One region of the Streptomyces sp. NPDC102259 genome, then DNA from elsewhere that is predicted to be linked to it. Evidence: riboswitches for the same ligand, from Rfam matches in the RefSeq annotation. Region 1 holds a riboswitch; each other region holds the start of a gene.
What was found. A riboswitch is a leader RNA that binds a small molecule or an ion and turns the genes downstream of it on or off. The one in region 1 is predicted to bind cobalamin.

Region 1 (7,278 bases):
GCTCGCCGTGGACGCCGTACTCGGGCATCTTCTGCGGCTCGACGAACCCCTCACCGGTCAGCAGCACGGTGTCGGAGAGGAACCGGGCCAGCTCGGTCAGGTTGGCCGGGCCGCCCTCGACGAGATACCGCAGCGCCTCCGCCACCACACCGGCCGGCGCCGACGACTCGGCCATCAACTCCGCGTCGGGCACGGCCTCGCCGCCCAGCAGCACGGTCGGCACGCCGGACGCCCTGAGCGCGGCGAGCCCGTCCTCCCAGGCACGCTTGCCGCCGAGCAGCCGGACGACCGCGATGTCGGCGCCGTCGAGGAGCGCGGGGAGTTCCCCGGCGACGTCCACCCGGGTCGGGTTGCCGATCCGGTACGAGGCGCCGGAAGCGGCCCGGGCCGCCAGCAGATCGGTGTCGGCGGTCGACAACAACAACACTGTGCTCATGCGGGTGCTCCCGGTGGAATGAAAGGCAGTCCTTGCGGCGCGCCCGACTCGATGAGCCGCCAGAGCGCGTCGGTGTCCGCGTGCTGTTCGATCAGGTCGCCGAGCCGGTCGAGCTGCTCCTCGCGCAGCCCGGCGAACGAGGTGTCGGCGGCGGGCACGAAACGACGGCCCGCGGCGGCCGCCACCTCGCGCAGGAAGGCCCGCCGGAATCCGTCGGACTCCAGCGAGCCGTGCCAGTGCGTGCCCCAGGTCTGTCCGACGCGGCAGCCGTCGAGGCTGTGCCCCCGGCCGTCGGAGAGGAACGGCTCCCCGCCGGCGACGTCGGCGACCCCGTGATGGATCTCGTACCCCTCGACCCGCTCGCCGAGGGCTTCGCCGACCGGCCGGGTGAGGGTCTTCTCGCGGGCGAACCGCACCCGGACGGGCAGGACTCCGAGCCCCTCCACGTGTCCGAGCCGGCTCTCGACCTCGTCCTCGATGTGCTCGCCGAGGATCTGGAAACCCCCGCAGATGCCGAGGACGGGCCGCTGCTCGGCGGCCCTGCGGAGGATGGCCTGCGCGAGCCCCCGCTCCCGCAGCCACTCCAGGGCGCGCACGGTCCCCCGGGTCCCCGGAATCACCACCAGGTCGGCGTCGGCCAGTTCCTCGGGCCGGTCCACGAACCGCACGACGACGCCGGGTTCGGCGGCCAGCGCGTCCACGTCCGTGAAGTTGGACATGAGGGGGACGGCGCAGACGGCGACCCGCAGCACGTCCTCGCCGACGGGCGGGGCGGTGTTCGACTCCCGCACGGTTCCCCGCAGCGAGACCCTCAGCCCGTCCTCCTCGTCGATCCCGAGCCCGTGCCGGAACGGCAGCACGCCGTACGTCGGCCGCCCGGTGAGCCCGTGCAGCATGTCCAGGCCCGGCTCCAACAGGGAGACGTCCCCGCGGAACTTGTTGACGAGGAACCCGGCGACGAGTTCCTGGTCCTCGGGCGAGAGCAGGGCGACGGTGCCGAAGAACGAGGCGAAGACGCCCCCGCGGTCGATGTCGCCGACGACGAGCACGGGCAGCCGCGCGCCCCGCGCGATCCCCATGTTCACGATGTCGGTCCGCCGCAGGTTGATCTCGGCCGGACTGCCCGCCCCCTCACAGATCACCGCGTCATACGTGCCCCGCAACTCGGCGAGGCAGTCGAGAACGGTTCCGAGGAGTTTCTGCTGCCGTCCGCCGTGATACCCACGGGCGCTCATCTCGCCCACCGGCTTGCCGAGGAGCACGACCTGACTGCTCTGTTCACCGCCCGGCTTGAGCAGCACGGGGTTCATCAGCGCGGTCGGCTCCACCCGGCAGGCCTGAGCCTGCATGGCCTGGGCTCGCCCGATCTCGGCGCCCTCCGTCGTCACGAACGAGTTCAGGGACATGTTCTGCGCCTTGAAGGGCGCGACCTTCACCCCCTGCCGCACCAGCCACCGGCAGATCCCGGCCGTGACGACGCTCTTGCCGGCGTCGGAGGTGGTGCCGGCGACGAGGAGACCCCCGCCCAGACCCCCGCTCATGTCGTACGCCCCTTCAGCTGGTTCCCCTGGTTCCTCTGGTCGCGCTGGTTGCTCGCGACGATGCTCGTGGCGACGACGCGCGCGGCGACGGTCACGCCGAGCGCGAGCAGACCGACGCGGCGGGAGAGCCGCGCGGCACGTTCGATGTCCCGGGCGACGACGGGCCGCCCGGCCGCGCCGTTCAGCACGGGCCGGTGCTCGACCCGCCCGGCGTACGACAGGGTCCCGCCCAGCCGCACCCCGAGGGCGCCCGCGAACGACGCCTCCACCGGCCCGGCGTTGGGGCTCGGATGCTTACGGGCGTCGGCCCGCCAGGCTCGTACGGCGCCTCGGGGATCGCCTCCCGCGACGGTGGCGAGCACGGCGGTCAGCCGGGCTCCCGGCCATCCGGCGACGTCGTCGAGGCGGGCGGCGGCCCAGCCGTACCGCAGATACCTCGGCGACCGGTGACCCACCATCGCGTCCAGGGTGTTGACGGCCCGGAACCCGACCAGGCCCGGCACTCCGCCCACGGCTCCCCACACCAGCGCCCCCACGACGGCGTCGGAGGTGTTCTCGGCGACGGACTCCACGACCGCCCGGGCGATCCCGTCGGCGTCCAGCGCCTGCGGATCCCGCCCGCACAGATGCGGCAGCCGCTCCCGGGCGGCCTCGACGTCCCCCGCTTCGAGCGCCCGCCCGATGGCCCGGGCCTCCCGGACCAGCGAACTGCCCCCGACCACGGCCCAGGTGGCGGCGGAGACCAGAGCGAGTGAAGCGGCGGGGGAACGGCGTACGGCCTGCTCGGCGACTGCTCCCAGGGCCACGACCCCGCCCGCGCACACGACGGCGTGGAGGGCGCCCTGTCCCCGGTGGTCCCGCCACAGCAGCCGCTCGACGGCACCGGCGGCCCGCCCGAACGCGGCGACCGGATGCCCTCGGCGCGGATCGCCGAGCAGCAGGTCGCCCAGGAGGCCGGTGGCGGCGCCGTACGCGTAGAGGCGATCGGCACGCATCGGCTCAGCCGGCCGTGGGGTCGGGCAGCGACCTGGTGCTGTACCTCAACGGCCGAGCGAGCATGGCGATATGTCCTCACTCAGGGTGTCCACGCCCTGGTTCGACGAGACCGGCGGCGAGAGTTCCTGGCTCCCGGGGGTTTCTACCCCGGTCACAGTGGCGGGACCGCGCCGGATTCACACCGGCTTCCTCTTCTGCTGCCGTACATGGCTCGGGCAGTCCACCACGGCCCGCAAGAGCCGTCAACTTGCTGTTGACCTGCGAGGCTGGAGTGTGCAGAACCCCACACGGGGCCGGTCGGCGGGGCCGCGAACGCCAAGGGGTGCGGGACGGTGATCCGTCCCGCACCCCAGGGGTGTTCGGATGGTGCGTCAGGCGACGATCAGTGAGATCCCGTACGCCACCGCCGCCGCGCAGGCCGCGAAGCAGGCGTACGTGCCGGTCACCGCGAGGGTGGCCGAGCCGCCCTGCGCCGACGCGCGTTCCTGCCGCGACAGGCCCATGATGCCGAGGGTGAACAGGGCGACGAGGCCTACGGTGACCACGAGGCTGACGCCGAAGACGGAGCCCAGGGCTGCCCAGTCGATCTTCATGCTGCTTCTCTTCCTTCGTGCCGGGTGCGCGGGCTCAGACGGCCGCGGCCGGCGGAGCGGCGGGGGTCGCGGGCTCTGCGGACGGGGCGGGGATCGTGGCCGTCAGGTCCGCCGTGAGGCCGGCCGTGAGGTCCTCGGCCAGGATGCCGGCGGGCGGCGGGGTGACGGCGGCGATCGCCGTCGTGACGACGCCCGCGGGCTCCTCGGGCTCGTTGACGTTCGAGGCGTCGACGACCTCGCGCCGGGAGACCTTCCAGATGGCCGCGCTGGAGGCGATCAGGAAGACCGCCACGAGGGCCGTGCCCCAGTCGCCCAGGCCGGTGACGGCCTCGGCGAGCGCGCCCACCAGGGCCGCGGCCGGGAGCGTCAGGCCCCAGGCGACGAACATCCGGGTCGCCGTCGACCAGCGGACCACCCCGCCCTTGCGGCCCAGCCCGGCGCCCATCACGGCACCGGAGACCGAGTGCGTGGTGGAGAGGGAGAAGCCGAGGTGCGAGGAGGCCAGGATGACCGTGGCCGCGCTGGTCTGGGCGGCGAAGCCCTGCTGCGGCTGGAGGTCGGTCAGGCCCTTGCCCATGGTGCGGATGATCCGCCAGCCGCCGAGGTAGGTGCCGAGCGCGATGGCCAGGCCGGCGGAGAGGATGACCCAGGTGGGCGGGTCGGAGTCGGGGGCCACGACACCGCCGGCCACCAGGGCCAGGGTGATGATGCCCATCGTCTTCTGCGCGTCGTTGGTGCCGTGCGCGAGGGAGACCAGGCCGGCCGAGGCGATCTGGCCCGTGCGGTAGCCCTTCGCCGCGGCCTTGCCGTCGGCCTTCTTGCCGAGGGTGTAGGAGAGGCGGGTCGCGAGCATCGCCGCGACGCCCGCGACGATCGGCGCCGCGATCGCCGGGATCAGCACCTTGGTGACCAGCGCGTCACCGTGCACCGCGCCCGTGCCGGCCGACGCGATGGTGGCGCCGATCAGACCGCCCATCAGGGCGTGCGAGGAACTGGACGGCAGGCCCACCAGCCAGGTCAGCAGGTTCCAGAGGATCGCGCCGACCAGGGCGGCGAAGATGACCTCGGGACGGATGCCGGTCTCGTCGACGAGACCTTTGGAGATCGTGTTGGCGACCTCCACCGAGAGGAAAGCTCCCACAAGGTTGAGCGCGGCGGACATGGCCACCGCGACCTTGGGCTTGAGTGCACCGGTCGAGATGGTGGTGGCCATCGCGTTGGCGGTGTCGTGGAAACCGTTCGTGAAATCGAACGCGAGTGCGGTGACGACCACAATCGCGAGGATCAGCGAGAAGTTTTCCATTTACCCAGGCAATCGTTCGAAGTCATTGGCGCGTTGACCGTAAGCAATCTGGGTGAACGGAAGATGAACTGGGAAGGGCGTCAGGGTGTCTGTGTGAGGGGGTCGGGGCGCAGTCCCGTCGCGGCGCGGGGGCAGGGCTCAAGCGCCGTACGGTCACCCGTCCTTGGCGAGCCCGCGCGGCCGCGTCGCGGAGCCGTCAAAGAGATTCCGGTCACCCCACAGGCTGCCGCTGTCCGCGTACTGCCAGAAGGCCCCGTCGGCCGTCCGGCCGACGCCGTCCCGAGTCGACGCCCCGTGACGGGCGGTGCGCGGGGCGTGACCCACGTGACCGTCCGGGCCCGGTCGGGGCCCCGGTCGGGCCGCGGCGTCTGCACCCCTGTCGTAGGGGCCGTACGCGACGTCGAGCGCGGGCGGCAGGGTCCGGCCGTCGGCGCACCGGCCGCCGCCATCGTGTACGAAATACGCGGCCCGCTCCTCGCTCGGGCCCATGGCCCACAGGGCGAGGCGATACACGCCGGGGAACAGTCCGGCGGCGGCCTCCGGTGGCTCCTGGCAGGATCGCGGCATGGCTGAGGAGCGGCGCGAGCAGGGGGACGCCCGGGATCACCGGGACGGCGTACAGGACGTGGCGGAGCGGTGGGGGAGGCATGCCGTCCTCGAGGAGGCGCGGGCCTGGGAGGCGCTCGTGACGGCGGCCCGCCGCACCGTGACCGACGGGCTGGTCGTCGGCACCTCCGGCAACGTCTCCGTGCGCGTCGGCGACACCGTGCTGGTCACACCGTCGGGCGTGCCCTACGAGCGGCTCACCCCCGACGACGTCACGGGCGTCGACCTCGCCGGCCGGCAGGTGCTCGGCACCCTGCTCCCGACGAGCGAGCTGCCCATGCACCTCGCCGTCTACCGCACCACGGACGCCAGGGCGGTCGTCCACACCCACGCCGTGCACGCGACCGCCGTCTCGACCCTCGTCACCGAGCTTCCCCGCGTCCACTACATGGCGGGCGCGCTCGGCGGACCCGTCCGGGTCGCCGCCTATGCGACCTACGGCACCGAGGAGTTGGCCGAGAACATGCTCCGCGCCCTGGTCGACCGCAGCGGCTGCCTCCTCCAGAACCACGGCACCCTCACTCACGGCGCCACCCTCGACCAGGCCTACGACCGCACGGCCCAGCTGGAGTGGATGTGCCGCCTGTGGCTGACGGCCTCGTCCGTACCCGGCCTGAACCCGGCGCTCCTGACGGAGGAACAGGTCGCGGAGGCGGGCGAGCGACTGCGCGGGTACGGGCAGCGGGAGTGACCCGCCGTCCCCCGACCGGCTCCACCACTGGCCGGGAGGGAGGCGGGCCAGGACACTGGACGGGTGCGCACTGTCAAAGCGACGGCCGCCGCCGTCACCGCAGCCCTGGCCGCCGGCGTCGTCAGTGTCGCCGCAGGCCGGCTGGCCAGCGACGCCGCGTTGAAGGCGCCGCCCGGTCGGCCCCTGCCCACCGAACCCCGGCTCACCGTGCACGGCGCGGCCGCCGGCCGGATCACCCTCACCCGTGACCTGGCCGCGCTGCGCCCCGGCACCTACGGCCTCTCCGGCGACGGCTCCCACGCGGTCGTGGGTCCCGTCCTGCCCACCGCCCCGCACTCCGCCGACACCGTCGTACGCCGACTGGAGCGGGTCACCCATGGCAGCCTGAGCTCCGGCGACGCGGTCTGGCTGACCCCCAATCTCCACGTCGGCAACCCGAGCAGCGCCCTCGGTCTCGACCACGCCGACATCGACGTCCCCGGCGAGCTGGGCAACCTGCCCGCCTGGTTCGTGCCCGGCCCGCGCCGCACCTGGGTGATCGCCGTGCACGGCCTGGGCACCACCCGGGAGCACACCCTGAACGTCATGGGCTTCCTGCACCGCCGTCGCTTCCCCGTCCTGGCCCTCGCCTACCGCGGCGATCTCGGCGCGCCCCGCTCCCCGGACGGCCTGAACCACCTCGGCGAGACCGAGTGGCGCGACCTGGACGCGGCGATGCGGTACGCCGTGCGTTACGGCGCCGAACGCGTCGTCCTCCTGGGCTGGTCCACCGGCGCGACCATGGCCCTGCGGGCCGCCGCCGACTCGGGGCTGCGCGACCTCGTCTCCGGGCTGGTACTGGACTCCCCGGTCCTCGACTGGCGGACGACGGTGCGCGCCCTCGCCGCCGCCCGGCGCACCCCGGGCGCGCTGCTGCCGCTCGCCGTCCGTGCCGCCGAGGGCCGCACCGGGCTGCACACCGGCCCCGGCGGCCACGGGGACGCCGTCGCCGATCCGGACCGGCTGAGGGTCCCGACCCTCCTCCTGCACGGCCCCGACGACACGGTCGCCCCCTGGGGCGCCTCCCGCCGTCTCGCCGCCTTCCGTCCCGAGCTGGTCACCCTGCACACCGT
Region 2 (7,278 bases), on a different contig from region 1:
GAACGGCATCCACGGGCCCACCCCGCCCGTCAGCAGCGCGGACGCGAACATGGTGACCGAGCCGAGGACGAAGCCGAAACCCGGGCCGAGGACCCGGCCGCTCAGCACCATCAGGAAGAACATCGGCTCGATGCCCGCCGTCCCCGCGCCGATCGGACGCAGGGCCGCGCCCGTCGCCGCCAGCACGCCCAGCGTCGCCACCGCCTTCGCGCCGAGCCCCGACTCGGAGATCGTCGCCGTCACGACCGCGACCAGCAGCACCAGCAGGCCCGCGAACAGCCAGGGGGCGTCCTGGGCGTGCGCGTTCAGCGCGGAGGTGGGCGGGGCGAGGAAGGGCCAGCCGAACGCGATCACGCCCACCGTGCTGACCAGCGCCAACGTGGCGATCGACCGGGGGCCCAGGTGTACCGGACGCCGCCTGGGCATCGTCATCGCGGGTCCTCCCCCGGTTCCTCCCGCAGTGCCTCGCGCACCTGGGTGACCGTGAGCCACTCCTGCGGGGCCAGGATCTTCGTCACCTGCGGGGCGAAGGAGGGGGAGGAGACCACCACCTCCGCCGTCGGGCCGTCGGCGATCACCTCGCCCTCCGCGAGCAGCACCACCCGGTGGGCCAGTTCCGCGGCCAGCTCCACATCGTGGGTGGCCAGCACGATCGCGTGCCCGGCGGCGGCGAGCCCACGCAGGACGGCGACCAGGCGCGCCTTCGCCGCGTAGTCCAGGCCGCGCGTCGGCTCGTCCAGGAGGAGGAGAGGCGGGCGGGCGGTGAGGACGACCGCCAGCGCGAGGGTGAGGCGCTGGCCCTCGGAGAGGTCGCGGGGGTGGGTGTCGTCCGTGATGCCGGGGAGGAGGTCCGAGACCAGGGCGCGGCAGGTGCCGGGGGCGGCCGACGCGTCCTGGTCGGCTGCCGCGCACTCGGCGGCGACCGTGTCGGCGTACAGCAGGTCGCGCGGTTCCTGCGGGACCAGACCGGCGCGGCGGACCAGGTCCCGGGGCGGGGTGCGGTGCGGCACGAGACCGCCCACGTGGACCGTTCCCGCCGACGGCTCGACGAGACCGACGAAGGTGTTGAGCAGAGTCGACTTCCCGGCGCCGTTGCGGCCCATGAGCGCGATGGTCTCGCCGGGCAGGACGGTGAGGTCCACCTCGCGCAGCGCCTGGACCCGGGCCCGGCGCACGGAGAGCGAGCGCGCCTCGGCGGGCGCCGCGGAGGCGGACGGCACGGGGGGAGGACGGCGGAAGCGGCGGCGGGCGGGAGGATCCGCCCGGTACTCGGCGGGGAGCCCGGCAGGAGGCGCCGGGTGAGTGTCCACCCTCCGGGCAGCTTCCCGCCCTGTCAGACGTTCGCGCAGGTCACCGGCGCGTCGTCGGGCGTCACGCACGGTCAGGGGCAGCGGGGACCAGCCCGCCAGCCGGCCCAGGCTCACCACCGGCGGGAACACCGGGGACACGGCCATGACGTCCGCCGGGGCGCCGAGCAGCGGGGCCGCGCCCGGCGAGGGCAGCAGGGCGACCTGGTCGGCGTAGTGGAGGACGCGTTCCAGGCGGTGCTCCGCCAGCAGCACCGTCGTACCGAGGTCGTGGACGAGGCGGAGGAGGACGGCGAGGACCTCCTCGGCGGCCGCCGGGTCGAGCGCGGAGGTCGGCTCGTCCAGGACGAGGACGCGCGGATGCGGGGTGAGGACCGAGCCGATCGCGACCCGCTGCTGCTGGCCGCCGGAGAGCGTGGCGATGGGCCGGTCGCGGAGGGCGGCCAGACCGAGCAGGTCGAGGGTCTCTTCGACGCGGCGGCGCATCACCTCCGGCGCGAGGCCCAATGACTCCATGCCGTAGGCGAGTTCCTCCTCGACCGTGTCCGTCACGAAGTGCGAGAGGGGGTCCTGCCCCACCGTCCCCACGACGTCGGCGAGTTCGCGCGGCTTGTGGGTACGGGTGTCGCGGCCGGCGACCGTGACCCGGCCGCGCAGGGTGCCGCCGGTGAAGTGCGGCACGAGGCCGGACACCGTGCCGAGGAGCGTCGACTTGCCCACGCCCGACGGGCCCGCCAGAAGCACGAGTTCGCCCTCGGGGACGGTGAAGTCGACGTCCCGGATGGTGGGTTCGGTGGCGCCGTCGTACGTCACGGAGACGTTCTCGAAGCGGATCACGACGGCTCCTCGGTGGCTGCTGCATCTGCTGGATCTGCTGGATCGGTCAGGGGGCTTTCGGGGGCGAGGAAGGCGGGGAGCAGGCCGAGCAGTACGGCCGCCGCCGGCCAGAGCGGGAGGGCGGGGGCGGTCAGCGGGACCACCCCGGGGTGCAGGGCGGCCGGATCGGCGGACGCGGCGACGGTGAGGAGGGCCGCGACCGCGACACCGGAGGCGGCGGTCAGGCACGCCCGCGGGGTCCAGCGGTCCGGGCGGTAACGGGTGCGCGGTGAACGGCGGCCGCCCAGCCGCAGCCCGGCGAGGGCCGCGACGACTCCGGCGAACAGCACCGGGAGGCCGTAGGCGCCGCCCGCCGCGGTGAGCAGGCCGTACGTTCCCGCGCAGACGCCGAGCAGACCGCCGAGCGTGAGGACGGCGGTCGTCCGGCGCACGGGGGCGGGGACGTCGGCGGTACGGCCGTAGCCGCGGGCGTCCATCGCGGCGGCGAGGGCGACGGAGCGTTCCAGGGCGCCCTCCAGCACCGGCAGGCCCACCTGGAGCAGGCCGCGCAGGCCCGTGTCGGGGCGGCCCCGGAGACGGCGGGCGGCGCGCAGGCGGTGGACGTCCGCGATGAGGTTCGGGGCGAAGGTGAGGGCCACGACCACCGCCACGCCGGTCTCGTACAGGGCGCCGGGGAGCGTCTTGAGGAGCCGGGAGGGGCTGGCCAGGGCGTTGGCGGCACCCACGCAGACGAGCAGGGCCGCCAGTTTCAGACCGTCGTAGAACGCGAAGAGCAGGCCCTCGGCCGTGACCGGGCCGCCGAGCCGGATGCCCTGCGCCCAGTCCGGGAGCGGGACTTCAGGCAGCGTGAGAAGCACCCGCGTGCCCGGGATCGGGGACCCCAGGGCGACGACGAAGACGAGACGGATGACGAGGACGGCGAGGGCGAGCTTGAGGAACGCGGAGTAGGAGCGGGACCAGGGGGTGTCCGGACGGCACGTGGTGACGACATAGGCGGAGACGGTCAGGAGGAGACCGAGGAGGAGCGGGTTGGTGGTGCGGGTGGCCGCGGTGCCGAGACCGAGGGCCCACAGCCACCAGGCGGCGGGGTGGAGCGGGGCGCGCCGGAGGCGGGGGCGGCCGTCAGCCATCCCTGCGGGATCCTCGCCGCCGGGCCTGCCGGACCGCCGCCGCGCCCAGTACCGCCACCACCGCCGCGCCCGCGTACAGGCCCACGGACGGCCCGCCGTCCGCTTCCGGTTCGGCCTTTCCCGCTTCCGGCTGCGCGGCCGACGTCGGCGCGTCCGTCCCCTCGGCCGTCCCCGGCGCCTGCCCGGACACCTGCTCGCCGCAGCCCGTCTTCGGATACCCCGCGATCGAGCACAGCAGGGCGTTCGTGTCGTAGCGCAGGGGCTTGGCGACCGAGGCGAGGGCCTCGGCCGTCGTCGCGTCGGGGGAGACCCGGGCGCAGGCCGTGCGCGGCGACGGCGGGGTCTCGCCGCTCGGGGCGTCGGCCGCCGTGCCGAAGTCGATGACCAGGGCCACCCGCTTCGTGTCGTCCCGCGCGGGCGTCCTCGCGCAGATCGCCGCGAAGGAGGCCGCGCCGCGCGGCTGCGAGGCGTCCTGGGAGTCCGCGCTCACCGCGAACCGGAAGCCCTGGACGTCGCCGTCGGCGGGGCGGGCGGTGGACGGCCCCTGGGTGGCGTACGTCCAGCGGTCGCCGGAACGGTCCCAGAAGGACCAGTAGCGGTAGCCGGCGGCCTGGGCCGACTGAACCGTGCCGGTCAGGGACAGCAGCAGCGCGGCGAGGACGAGGGCGGCGCACCGGCGCGTCACGGCTGTCGCTTCCTGCCACGGCCGCTGATCAGGAAGCCGATGCCGATACCGACGACGAGGAAGACGCCGACGATCCACCAGACGCCGTAACCGGAATCCGAGTCGTCCTTCTTGTCGGCGTCGGTGTCGGCCGCCTGATCGGTGGCCTTCGTCGCGGCCTGCGGGGCCGGGCCCGTCGCGTTGAGCTGGGCGACCAGGTCGGCGCCGCCGAAGTGGCGGGGGTCGGCGCCCATCGCGTGGGCCGCGAAGATCAGCTGGGCGTAGGCGGCGGGGCCGCTCTGCTTCGCCCAGGCCGCGGAGTTCTGCTCGAGCCAGCCGAGGGGCTTCTTCGCGAACTTGGTCCACCCCTGCGCGGCGAGGGCGACGACGGCGTCGGCGGTGTTGCCGTAGTCGGGCTGGTCCTCGGCGCCGGGGAGGGCGGACTTCAGGTAGCCGGCTTCCTGGACCGACTGGGCGAGGTACGCCGAGCCGTTGCGGGCGAGCTCGAACGGGGTGAGCGGCTCGGGGGAGTTGCCGCAGGCGTAGCCGTCCTTCGGCGCCGTGCCCGCCTTCGTCACGAACCCCTTGCCGAGGGCGCCGAGCACGCCCGCCGCCGTCGCGTCGGCGTTGGCCGCGAGTCCGCCCTTCTTGTCCGGCTGGTACGCGAACGCGCCGCCCTCGGCGTCGTCGTCGCACCGGATGGAGAGCTTGACGAGAGCGTCGTACGACGACTTGCCGGCCTTCTTCACCTGCGCGGGCTGCTGCCCGGCCGCCGCCATCGCCCCCGCCACGACGGAGGTGGAGTTCGCGTCGCTCGCGCCGCCGGGCGTGTAGCTCCAGCCGCCGTCGGCGTTCTGGACCGACTTCAGCCAGGTGACGGCCTTCTCGGTCTCGGCCTGGTGACCGCCCAGCGCGGCCAGCGCCTGGACGGCCGCCGCCGTGCTGTTGGTGTCCACCATCAGCTTGGCGTCGCACGCCTTGGCGGTGTCCGCGCGGAACGCGGCGAAGGCGCCGTTCGCGCACTGCTGCCCGGTCAGCCAGGCCACGGCCCGGTCGGCGGGAGTGACGCCCGTGGTCCGCTGCGCGAGCAGGGCCAGCGACTGGCGCCAGACGCCGTCGTACGTCGGATCGGTGGTCCCGTACAGCCCGTCGGATATCGCCACCGACGGGGTTGGGGTCGGGGACGGGGTGGCGGCGACGGCGGGGACGGCGACACCCAGCACGACGGTGGCGGCGGCCAGAGCGGCGGCGCTGCGGCGGATGTTCATGATCGGCGGGTGCCTCTCCCGGTCGGTGAGGTCACGCGGCCGGGCAGCACGGGACATCCCGGCGGCTCGGCTCCGTATACCTCGACGGTGCCGTGCGACGACGGGCCTGCCGACGCACGTGAGCCGGTCACGGTCCCGTACCGGGCGATCCGGCTTGCCACCGCGCCTACTTGGACGGCTCGGACGGCTCACGGTTGCGGGTCAGCGCCGGAATTGCACCGGCTTCCCCCTGTACGGGCGTGATGACGACGCGGCCACTCTACCGGCAGGTAGCCGGACGCCTGAGGGGTGGCTGTGAAAGCGCCCCGGGAGGGCCGGGAAGCCCCGATATCTTCTGACCATGACCCATACGGGGAGGGCGCCGGGCGGGCTGCCGGGCGAGCTGTCGGGCGGACTGCCGGGCGGACTGGCGGGCGGGCCGTTCGCCGAGCTGCCGGGCCGACTGCTCGGCTCGGGCCGAACGGCCGACGTGTACGAGATCGACGAGGCGTGGGTGCTGCGCCGCGACCGGGAGGGCCGGGAGGACTCGGCCGTCCTCGCGGCCGTGATGACACATGTGCGCCGGCACGGCTACCCCGCACCCGCCGTACGGCCCTCCGGCGCACGCGCCGACCTGGTGATGGAGCGGCTGGACGGGCCGACGATGCTCCACGCGTTCGGGGCGGGCGCCCTGGACGCCGAGGAGGCGGGGGCCGTCCTCGCCCGGCTGCTGCGCGAGCTGCACGCCCTGCCGGGACGGCTCTCGGCCGACGCCCGCATGCTGCACCTGGACCTCCACCCGGACAACGTGATCCTCACGCCCGACGGCCCCCGGGTCATCGACTGGGCCAACGCGGAGGAGGGGCGCCCCGGGCTCGACTGGGGCATGTCCGCGGTGATCCTCGCCCAGGTGGCCGTCTCTCCCCAGCCGATCGCCGGCCCGGCCCGGGCGATGCTGACCGCGCTGCTCGCCGACCCCTCCGAGGAGGGCCTGGCGGAGGCCCTACGGAGACGGGCGGCCAACCCGACGATGAGCCGCGAGGAGACACAACTCCTCCTGCCGGCAGCTGAGTTGATCAGGTCGACGGCGGGCTGCTGACCAGTAGTAGCACTACTGGGCCGCCCGCCAGACCGTCATGTCCGCGGTCACGAAGGCGATGTCCGGCAGCGCGGTCGACTTCACCTGGATCACGAGCAGCGCGATGTCCCCGGAGGGGTGCTTGACGCAGATCTCGCTGCCGGCCGCCGCCGCGGCGAGGGGGAGCCGGTGGCTCTTGGCGCCGGTGAGGAGGATGCGGCACGAGTCGAGGGAGCCGCCGGGGTCGCCGTACAGCATGGAGAACACGCTGGTGTCGCTCTCCAGCGCGCAGCCGGTCTGCTCGCAGGTGAAGCGGATGTCCCCCTTGCTGTCCTCGCGCCGGACCGGCTCCCTGACGTCCAGCGAGGTCTTCGCGTCGAGCCACTGGAGGGGGTAGGCGGTGGCCTGCGGTGTCTTGGGCGTGGTCGAGGAGGGGGCCGCACCCTCCTCCGCTGTGCGGTCACCGGCCACCGAGTCCGGCGCGGCTGTCGACGAGGACGCCGACGACCGCGTGGACCCGGACGGACCGGGCGTCGAGGACGCCCCGGCCGTGTCCCGGTCGCGGAGCCGGTCCGCCGCCTCCATGACCGTCCACGCCAGGCCGGTCAGCACCAGCGCGCCCGCGGTCACGGCGGCGGCCGTGAGCAACGCGGTGCGCCGACGGCGGGCCGGCCGCCCGTCCGGCCGCGTGAGCTGCGACTGCACCGGCGCGAGCAAGGGCATCGCGGGCCGGGGCATCGTGTGCGAGGGCGTCGTGTGCGGGGACATCGTGTGCTGGGGTGTCTTGTGCGTGGGCCGTGGGATCAAGGGCAGCGTGTGCACCGCGGTGGGCTCGGGGACCGGAGACGGAACCGTCACCTCCGGACCGCTGACCTCCCGCCAGACGGCCGGTCCGGCGTCCTCGGCGTCGGCCGCGTCTCCGTCCAGACGTCGTCGGCACCACTCGACGACCTCCGCCGGGGTGGCCCGCTCCTCCGGATCGGCGGCGAGGCACCGGGCGAGCAGCGGACGGAGC
Region 3 (7,278 bases), on a different contig from region 1:
GAGCGCGGTCGCCAGGGCGGGGAACAGCCGCCGCGGGTCGATGAACGGGACGGCGTTGACGGAGTAGATCACCTCGTACGGCCGCGCGGTGCGCAGGTGCTCGACGGCGTCGGCGTGCAGCAGACGCAGCCCGGGCAGCGAGCCGTACCGGTCACGGGCCCGCGCGATCTGGCCCGGCGCGAGATCGACCGCGTCGACGTTGGCCCCGTAGGCGCGGACGAGCCGGGCGGCGTGCCGGGCCGGGCCGCAGCCGAGGTCCAGGACGCGCCGGCCCGCCAGCTCCCCGAGGAACGCCTCGTCCGGACCCGCGTCCGGGAACCCCCAGTCGATCCGCTCCGCCTCCGCCAGGACCGTGCCGCGCCCCAGGTGGTGGGTGGCGTAGGCCTGCCAGGCGTCGGCGTTGACGGACTCCGGGCCGTCGGGGGCGACGGGACGGGGCATGGGCGGTCCTCCACGGGCGAAGCGGTCGGTGTGCGTCGGGCCAGTCGATTCTTACCGGCCCCGGCACCTGGCAACCGGCCTCAGCGCACGGAGCGTCGCGGGACCGGGTGCTTGCTCAGGATGGACACCCGGTTGAAGGCGTTGATGGTGACCGCCACCCAGATCACCGCCGAGATCTGGTCCTCGGTGAGAACCTCCAGGGCGTCGGCGTACGCGGTCTCCTGCGCGGCGGCGTCGGACGGCACGGTGGTCGCCTCGGCCAGCGCCAGGGCGGCACGCTCCAGGGGGCTGAAGAGATCGGTGTCCCGCCAGGCCGCGAGGACGCCCAGCCGCCGGGTGTCCTCGCCCGCGCGCAGGGCGGCCCTGGTGTGCAGGTCGAGGCAGAACGCGCAGCCGTTGAGCTGCGAGACGCGCAGATCGATCAGTTCCACGACGGTGCGCTCCAGGCCGGCGTCGGCGGCGGTCGCCCGCACGGCCTCGGACGTCTGGACCAGTGCGTGGTAGGCCTGGGGGCTCTGCTTGTCTATGAAGATCCGTCGAGTCATAGTTGAATATCAAACCATTCATGGTCGGACCGCAGGAACGAGAGGTGCCCACGGTGAGCAAGGTCGAGGTACTCACCCCGCGAGACGTCCCGCTGGGCGGCCCCCGGGCGATGACCGTACGACGGACGCTGCCGCAGCGTACGCGCAGCCTCATCGGCGCCTGGTGCTTCGCCGACAGCTACGGCCCCGACGACGTCGCCGACACCGGCGGCATGGACGTGGCCCCGCATCCGCACATCGGTCTTCAGACGGTGAGCTGGCTGTTCACCGGCGAGATAGAGCACCGCGACAGCCTGGGCAGCCACGCCTTCGTGCGTCCCGGCGAGCTCAACCTGATGACCGGCGGACACGGCATCGCCCACTCGGAGGTCTCCACCCCGCGCACCACGGTCCTGCACGGCGTCCAGCTCTGGGTCGCCCTCCCGGACGAACACCGCGACGCCCCGCGGGACTTCCAGCACCACGCCCCCGCCCCGGTCGGCGTGCCCGGCGCCGAGATCAGGGTCTTCCTGGGCTCCCTGGCCGGCTCCACCTCCCCGGTCCGCACGTTCACCCCGCTCCTCGGCGCCGAACTGGTCCTCGAGCCGGGCGCGGAACTCACCCTCGCCGTCGACCCCGCCTTCGAACACGGCCTGCTCGTCGACACCGGCGAGGTCCGCTTCGCCGACACCGCGCTGCGGCCCGCGGAACTCGGCTGCCTGGACCCCGGCCGCACCCACCTCACCCTGACCAACGACTCGACCGCCCCGGCCCGCACGATCCTCCTCGGCGGTCCGCCGTTCGAGGAGGAGATCGTCATGTGGTGGAACTTCATCGGCCGTTCGCACGAGGACATCGTCCGGGCCCGGCAGGACTGGACGGACGGACCGGCCGGGGGCCGGTTCGGGGAGGTGGAAGGGTACGGCGGCGCTCCGCTGCCGGCGCCGGAGCTGCCGTCGGTGCCGTTGAAGGCGCGCCGCAGGGTGAGGTGACCTGGCCGCAGGGCGGTGAGGTGACCCGGCTGCCGCACGTCCGGCGAAGAGGCGCGGCTCGGGGGCGGATCCCCGCGCGCCCTTCCGCGGGCCACCGCCGCCCCGGCGTCGGGACCACCCCCGGACACGGTCAGGGGCGTCAGCCTTCGGCGGGGAGCGCGGGCGTGGGCGTCGCGGTCAGCGCGGCCAGTTCCTCCGAGGTGCGCGGGCCCGCGGCGGTGTCGGTCAACAGCCCCTGGGCGCGCAGCAGTCGGGCGGCGGCGATGCCCCAGGGCAGTCGCAGGCCCGCCTGCCGGAGGAGGTCCGTGCGCGCGAGCGTCGCGGCGGCGGGCCCGGTGCGCGCGCCGGACGGGGTGAGCAGGGTCGCGTCGTCGGCCCAGCGCAGGGCCAGGTCGACGTCGTGGGTGGCCATGACCACGGTCGTGCCGGACTCGCGCAGCCGGCCGAGGACCGCGAGCAGCCGTTCCTGGCCGTCGGGGTCGAGCCCGGCGGTCGGCTCGTCGAGGATCAGCACCCGGGGCCGCATCGCGACGGCGCCGGCGATCGCGGTGCGCTTGCGCTGCCCGTAGGAGAGCAGATGGGTGGGCCGGTCGGCGAGGGCGGTGATGTCCAGGGCGGCGAGCGCCTCCTCGATCCGGGCCCGCACCTCGGTGTCGGACAGGCCGAGGTTCAGCGGTCCGAACGACACGTCCTGGGCGACGGACGCGGCGAACAGCTGGTCGTCCGGGTCCTGGACGACCAACTGCACGGTCGTACGCAGCCGGGTCAGCCCCTTGCGGTCGTACGTCACCGGGCGGCCCTCGACCCTCAACTCGCCGTCGCCCGGCCGCAGTCCACCGCTCAGCAGCCGCATCAGCGTGGTCTTGCCGCTGCCGTTGCGGCCCAGCAGGGCGAGCGCGCGCCCCGCGTGGACCTCGAAGTCCAGGCCGCTGAGCACGGCCGGGCCGTCCTCGTAGGCGAAGGAGGCACCCCGCAGGGCCACCAGTGCGGGCTCGCTCAAGGCAGCGGCCTTTCCAGTACGGATTGCAGGACGAAGGTGAGGGCGGCCAGGGCCGCGAAGAGGACCGCGCTGGCGGCCGTGAAGCGGACGGAGACCCGGGCCTCGGGCACCTGGACGCGCAGGGTGCCGTCGTAGCCGCGCCCGGCGAGTCCGTCCTGGAGCCGCGCCGCCCGGTCGAAGGTGCGGACGAACGCGGTGGCGCCGAGCCCGGCCAGCGAACGCCACTCCGCGGCCCGGGAGGTGTGCCCGAGCCGGGCCGCCTGGGCTTCCCGGATCCGGCGCACGGAGTCGAGCAGCAGGAAGCTCATGCGATACGTCACCAGCGCGACGTCCACGACGGGCGCGGGCACCCCGGCCCTGACCAGGCGGGGCAGCAGGTCGGACATCGGGGTGGTGAACGCGAGGAGGAGGACGCCGAGGGAGGCCGCCGAGGTGCGCAGCAGCAGCTCCCCGGCGCGCACCGGGCCGTCGTCGGCGAGAGCGACGAACCGGTCCGGGGCGCCGACCTGGACGAGCAGGGTGAGTGCGCCCGTGACGCAGAAGCCCAGCGGTACCCGGTAGGCGCGCCACAGCCGCCGGCGCGGCACACCCGCGGGCCCGAGCAGGATGACGAGCGCCGTCACCAGGACCAGGGCCGCACCGGGCCAGGGCGGCAGGGAGATGGCGAGCACGGTGAGGCCCAGTCCGAGCACGGCCTTGTCCACGGGGTGGCGGTGGCGCCAGCGGCTGCTGTGCGCCGCCGCGTCGATCGGCAGCACGCGGGCTCAGGTCCGTTCGGGAGCGGACGCGTCGGAGGCGCTCTCGGACCTCTGAGCGCTCTCGGACACCTTGGCGTCGGCGTCCCCCTTGGCTTCCCCCGTGGCGTCCCGCTGGGCCAGGGCCCGGAGTTCGCCCTGCCGCCGCCCCCGGTGCAGACCGAAGTAGTAGGCGAGGACCCCCGCGCCGAGGGCCGCCTGGAGGGCGAAGAGGGCTGACTCGATCTCGCCGGACGGCGGTTCGTACAGGGGTGAGAACCAGGGTTCGTAGTCCGGCCGGATCTCGGTGATCGTCGTCTCCGCCTCCGTGTCGGCGCCCGTGAACGGCTCCTCCTTGTGGTCGCCGAGCCCGAGGGCCAGCGGCAGGACGGCCAGCGCGGCCACCACGAACAGCAGCAGGGCGTTGATCTTCGCGTTACGGCTCACCGGGCCACCGCCCCGGCACCGGTCCCGGCGTCGGTATCGGCGTCGCCTTCGGTCCCGGCGTCGGCATCGGCTTTGGTCCGGCCGGTCGGCACGAGCACGCCCAGCCTGGTCAGTTCACCCTTGCTGGACTGGGTCAGCAGCCGCATCACGAACACCGTGAGGAGCCCCTCGCTGACCGCGAGCGGGATCTGGGTGACGGCGAAGATGGAGCCGAACTTGCCGAGCGCGCCCGGGAATCCGCTGCTGGGGTCCGGGAAGGCGAGCGCCAGCTGCACGCTGGTGACGCAGTAGGTGGACAGGTCGGCCACGAACGCGCCGAAGAACACCGTGACCATCAGCGGCACGTCGAACCGCCGCAGCAGCCGGTAGACCGCGTAACCGGCCCAGGGCCCGACGACGGCCATGGAGAAGACGTTGGCGCCGAGCGTGGTCAGGCCGCCGTGGGCGAGCAACAGGGCCTGGAAGAGCAGGGTGATGGTGCCCAGCACCGCCATGATCGGCGGCCGGAACAGGATGGCGCCGAGCCCCGTGCCGGTGGGGTGCGAGCAACTCCCGGTCACCGACGGCAGTTTCAGCGCGGACAGGACGAACGTGAAGGCTCCGGAGGCGCCGAGGAGCAGGGTGCTCTCGGGATTCTCCTTGACCTCACGGGTGAGTGACCGTACTCCGTGGACGACGAATGGCGCGGATGCGACGCCCCAGGCGATCGCATGCGCCGGAGGCAGAAAACCCTCGGCTATGTGCATGGCTGAGCAGACCCTCTCCAGCACCTCGTGGATGGTTGACGTGCCTTGGCCGGTCTCCTGGCTCACGGGTACCACCGCCCGTGCTCCGCCTTCCCGGGTCCCAAGGACCCAGTGGCTGCCCGCGAGGGCCGGAGCCGGACTTCCCGATCACAGTGGCGAGGGCCGCACCGGCATCACACCGGATTTCCCGTTCACCGAGGCGTGGTGACAGTAGTGCCCGCACAGAGGCTCTGACAAGCGGAGATGCGAGGCGCGAGGACGGCGGACGACGTCGCCCCCGGCGCACGCCGCCGTCCGAGGGCCCGACGAAATGCCGTGACCGTACGGTCGGCGTAGGGCCCGCCGACAGGGCACCGTCGGTCAGGCCGACCTGATCCGAACGACAGGCCCTGGGCGGCCCCGCAGCCCGCCGGACGCACCCAAGGGCACTCCGCCGCCGTACCGTTCGGTGGGAACATGTGTCCGACCATGCTTCATCCGAACGGGGAGACCATGACCGGCCCGCACGCGCCCGAGCCGTTCCTCGACGGATTCGACCGGATCCTGGCGGACGCCGCGACCACGGGCCGCAGGCTGACCCGCGACGAGATCGAGTCCCGCCGGGCGCTCGGCGCACGGGCGGCCGAGGCCGGACGCGGCTGGCGCGGTCTGGTCCGCGCGCATCTCGCGGCCGGCCGGGAGAGCCGTCCACGGGACGCCGATCCCGACAGCGTCCTCGCCGTCGTCGAACAGGCCGTGGACGCCTTCGCCGACGGCTACGAGCGCGCACAGCGGCTGGTGATCCGCGAAGAGGAGGCGGCCCGCCGCGAGTTCATCGACGACCTGCTCCACGGGCGCGGGCCCGCCGGCCAACTCGCCGCCCGTTCCGAACGGTTCGGCCTACGGCTGTCCCGCGCCCACGCGGTCGCGGTGGCCGAGGGCCCGGAGAGGTACGACGAGACCGACCCCGTTCCCCGGCAGGTGGCGGACGAGCTGTACGGCCGCTTCGAGAACCGCCGCATCCTGTTCACCACCAAGGACGGCCGGATGGTGTGCATCGCCCCCGCCGACCAGGACGAGGTCCTCATCCACTTCGCCCAGCAGGCCCGCGCCGCCGCGGGCCGGGCCCAGGTCGCCATCGGCCGGCCCAGGCCGGGCCCGGTCGGTATCGGGCACAGCTACGAAGAGGCCCTCAACACCCTGGACGTGGCCCAGCGCATGGGCCTCGACGAGCCGCTGCTGCGCGCCTTGGACCTGCTGGTCTTCCCCGTCCTGGCCCGGGACCGGCAGGCACTGGTGGACCTGGTGCAGAGCGCTCTGGGACCGCTGGAACGGGCGCGCGGCGGGGCACAGCCCCTGCTCGACACCCTCACCGCGTACTTCGACACCGGCTGTGTGGCCGCCGCGACGGCCCGGCGGCTCTCGCTCAGCGTGCGGGCGCTCACCTACCGCCTGGCCCGCATCCACACGCTGACCGGCACCGATCCCACCGACCCCGCCCACCGCTACACCTTGCAGACCGCGGTCATCGGCGCCCGACTGCTCGACTGGCCGACCAGACCCCTGAACCCGGCCGAGGTCTCCTCATAGGGGTACACGCTGCGCTCGACGGCCGGGTGGGAGAATACGTGCCCAGGTCCACGCTGCCGTGGCGGCCGGGCGTTTCGGGGGCATGCAGGACCGGAAGGAAGCGTGCGGCATGATCGAGTGGGTGTCCCTCCGGGCCGGCGCCCGGCCCGTGCCCCAGCCCGTCTCCACCCCGGTGGTGTGGGCCACGGCCTTCGGCGGCGCGCTCGTCCTGGTGGCCGTGCACAACATGCTGGTGGGCTCGGACCGCCCCGGGTTCGCGCTGGCCGCCCTGTCTCTCCTGGCGGCCCTGTTGGGACTGTGCGCCCGCTTCACCGCGGCCCCGGGTACGGCCGTTCTGTGCTGGCTGACCCTCAACGGATTCGCCGTCCCGCCCGCGGGCACGCTCACCTGGGCCGGCCACCGTGACACCTTCTGGCTCACCTGCCTGTGCGCCGCGACGCTCGTCGGCACCGTGCTCGCCCGGATCGTCCAGGCCCGCGCCGCCTACCGCCGGATCGCGGCAGAGGTGGCCACGCCGACGACCGACCCGGACGGTGGACCCCTCGGCGCCTGACCGCCCCCGGGACCGGGCGCGGCTCAGGTGACGTTGCGGATGTCGCCGCCGTCCACGCGCAGTGCGGCGCCGTTGGTGGCGGTGGAGAGCGGCGAGGCCAGGTAGGCGATGAGGTTCGCCACCTCCTGCGATTCGGCGAAGCGGCCGAGCAGCAGGTTGGGGTGGTTGCTCTGGAGGTGCTCGCCCTCGAGCTCCTCCAGCGTCGCGTCCGGCCGCTGCTCCTGGAGCATGGCGAAGTACCGTTCCGTCAGCTCGGAGTGGGTGGGGCCGGG

Region 2: another riboswitch for cobalamin. It lies ahead of ACIRPU_RS03645 (prenyltransferase/squalene oxidase repeat-containing protein); the one in region 1 lies ahead of ACIRPU_RS25305 (cobalamin biosynthesis protein).
Region 3: another riboswitch for cobalamin. It lies ahead of ACIRPU_RS05750 (energy-coupling factor ABC transporter permease); the one in region 1 lies ahead of ACIRPU_RS25305 (cobalamin biosynthesis protein).

What each region holds. Positions count from the first base shown of each region.
Region 1 is NZ_JBIWMA010000011.1:229,040-236,317, forward strand. Features, by position in the region: gene cobN (cobaltochelatase subunit CobN) at 1-436, opposite strand, end outside; gene ACIRPU_RS25300 (cobyric acid synthase) at 433-1,977, opposite strand; gene ACIRPU_RS25305 (cobalamin biosynthesis protein) at 1,974-2,972, opposite strand; cobalamin riboswitch at 3,072-3,214, opposite strand; gene ACIRPU_RS25310 (hypothetical protein) at 3,345-3,566, opposite strand; gene ACIRPU_RS25315 (anion permease) at 3,601-4,869, opposite strand; gene ACIRPU_RS25320 (hypothetical protein) at 5,023-5,436, opposite strand; gene ACIRPU_RS25325 (class II aldolase/adducin family protein) at 5,435-6,166, shown strand; gene ACIRPU_RS25330 (alpha/beta hydrolase family protein) at 6,230-7,278, shown strand, end outside.
Region 2 is NZ_JBIWMA010000001.1:811,712-818,989, forward strand. Features, by position in the region: gene ACIRPU_RS03625 (ECF transporter S component) at 1-432, opposite strand, end outside; gene ACIRPU_RS03630 (ABC transporter ATP-binding protein) at 429-2,144, opposite strand; gene ACIRPU_RS03635 (energy-coupling factor transporter transmembrane component T) at 2,141-3,274, opposite strand; gene ACIRPU_RS03640 (SCO2322 family protein) at 3,267-3,959, opposite strand; gene ACIRPU_RS03645 (prenyltransferase/squalene oxidase repeat-containing protein) at 3,956-5,206, opposite strand; cobalamin riboswitch at 5,328-5,469, opposite strand; gene ACIRPU_RS03650 (phosphotransferase) at 5,547-6,284, shown strand; gene ACIRPU_RS03655 (serine/threonine-protein kinase) at 6,297-7,278, opposite strand, start outside.
Region 3 is NZ_JBIWMA010000002.1:244,456-251,733, forward strand. Features, by position in the region: gene ACIRPU_RS05720 (bifunctional class I SAM-dependent methyltransferase/NUDIX hydrolase) at 1-441, opposite strand, end outside; gene ACIRPU_RS05725 (carboxymuconolactone decarboxylase family protein) at 522-986, opposite strand; gene ACIRPU_RS05730 (pirin family protein) at 1,007-1,957, shown strand; gene ACIRPU_RS05735 (energy-coupling factor ABC transporter ATP-binding protein) at 2,097-2,957, opposite strand; gene cbiQ (cobalt ECF transporter T component CbiQ) at 2,954-3,715, opposite strand; gene ACIRPU_RS05745 (energy-coupling factor ABC transporter substrate-binding protein) at 3,722-4,138, opposite strand; gene ACIRPU_RS05750 (energy-coupling factor ABC transporter permease) at 4,135-4,884, opposite strand; cobalamin riboswitch at 4,914-5,126, opposite strand; gene ACIRPU_RS05755 (PucR family transcriptional regulator) at 5,377-6,453, shown strand; gene ACIRPU_RS05760 (hypothetical protein) at 6,563-7,006, shown strand; gene ACIRPU_RS05765 (SDR family NAD(P)-dependent oxidoreductase) at 7,030-7,278, opposite strand, start outside.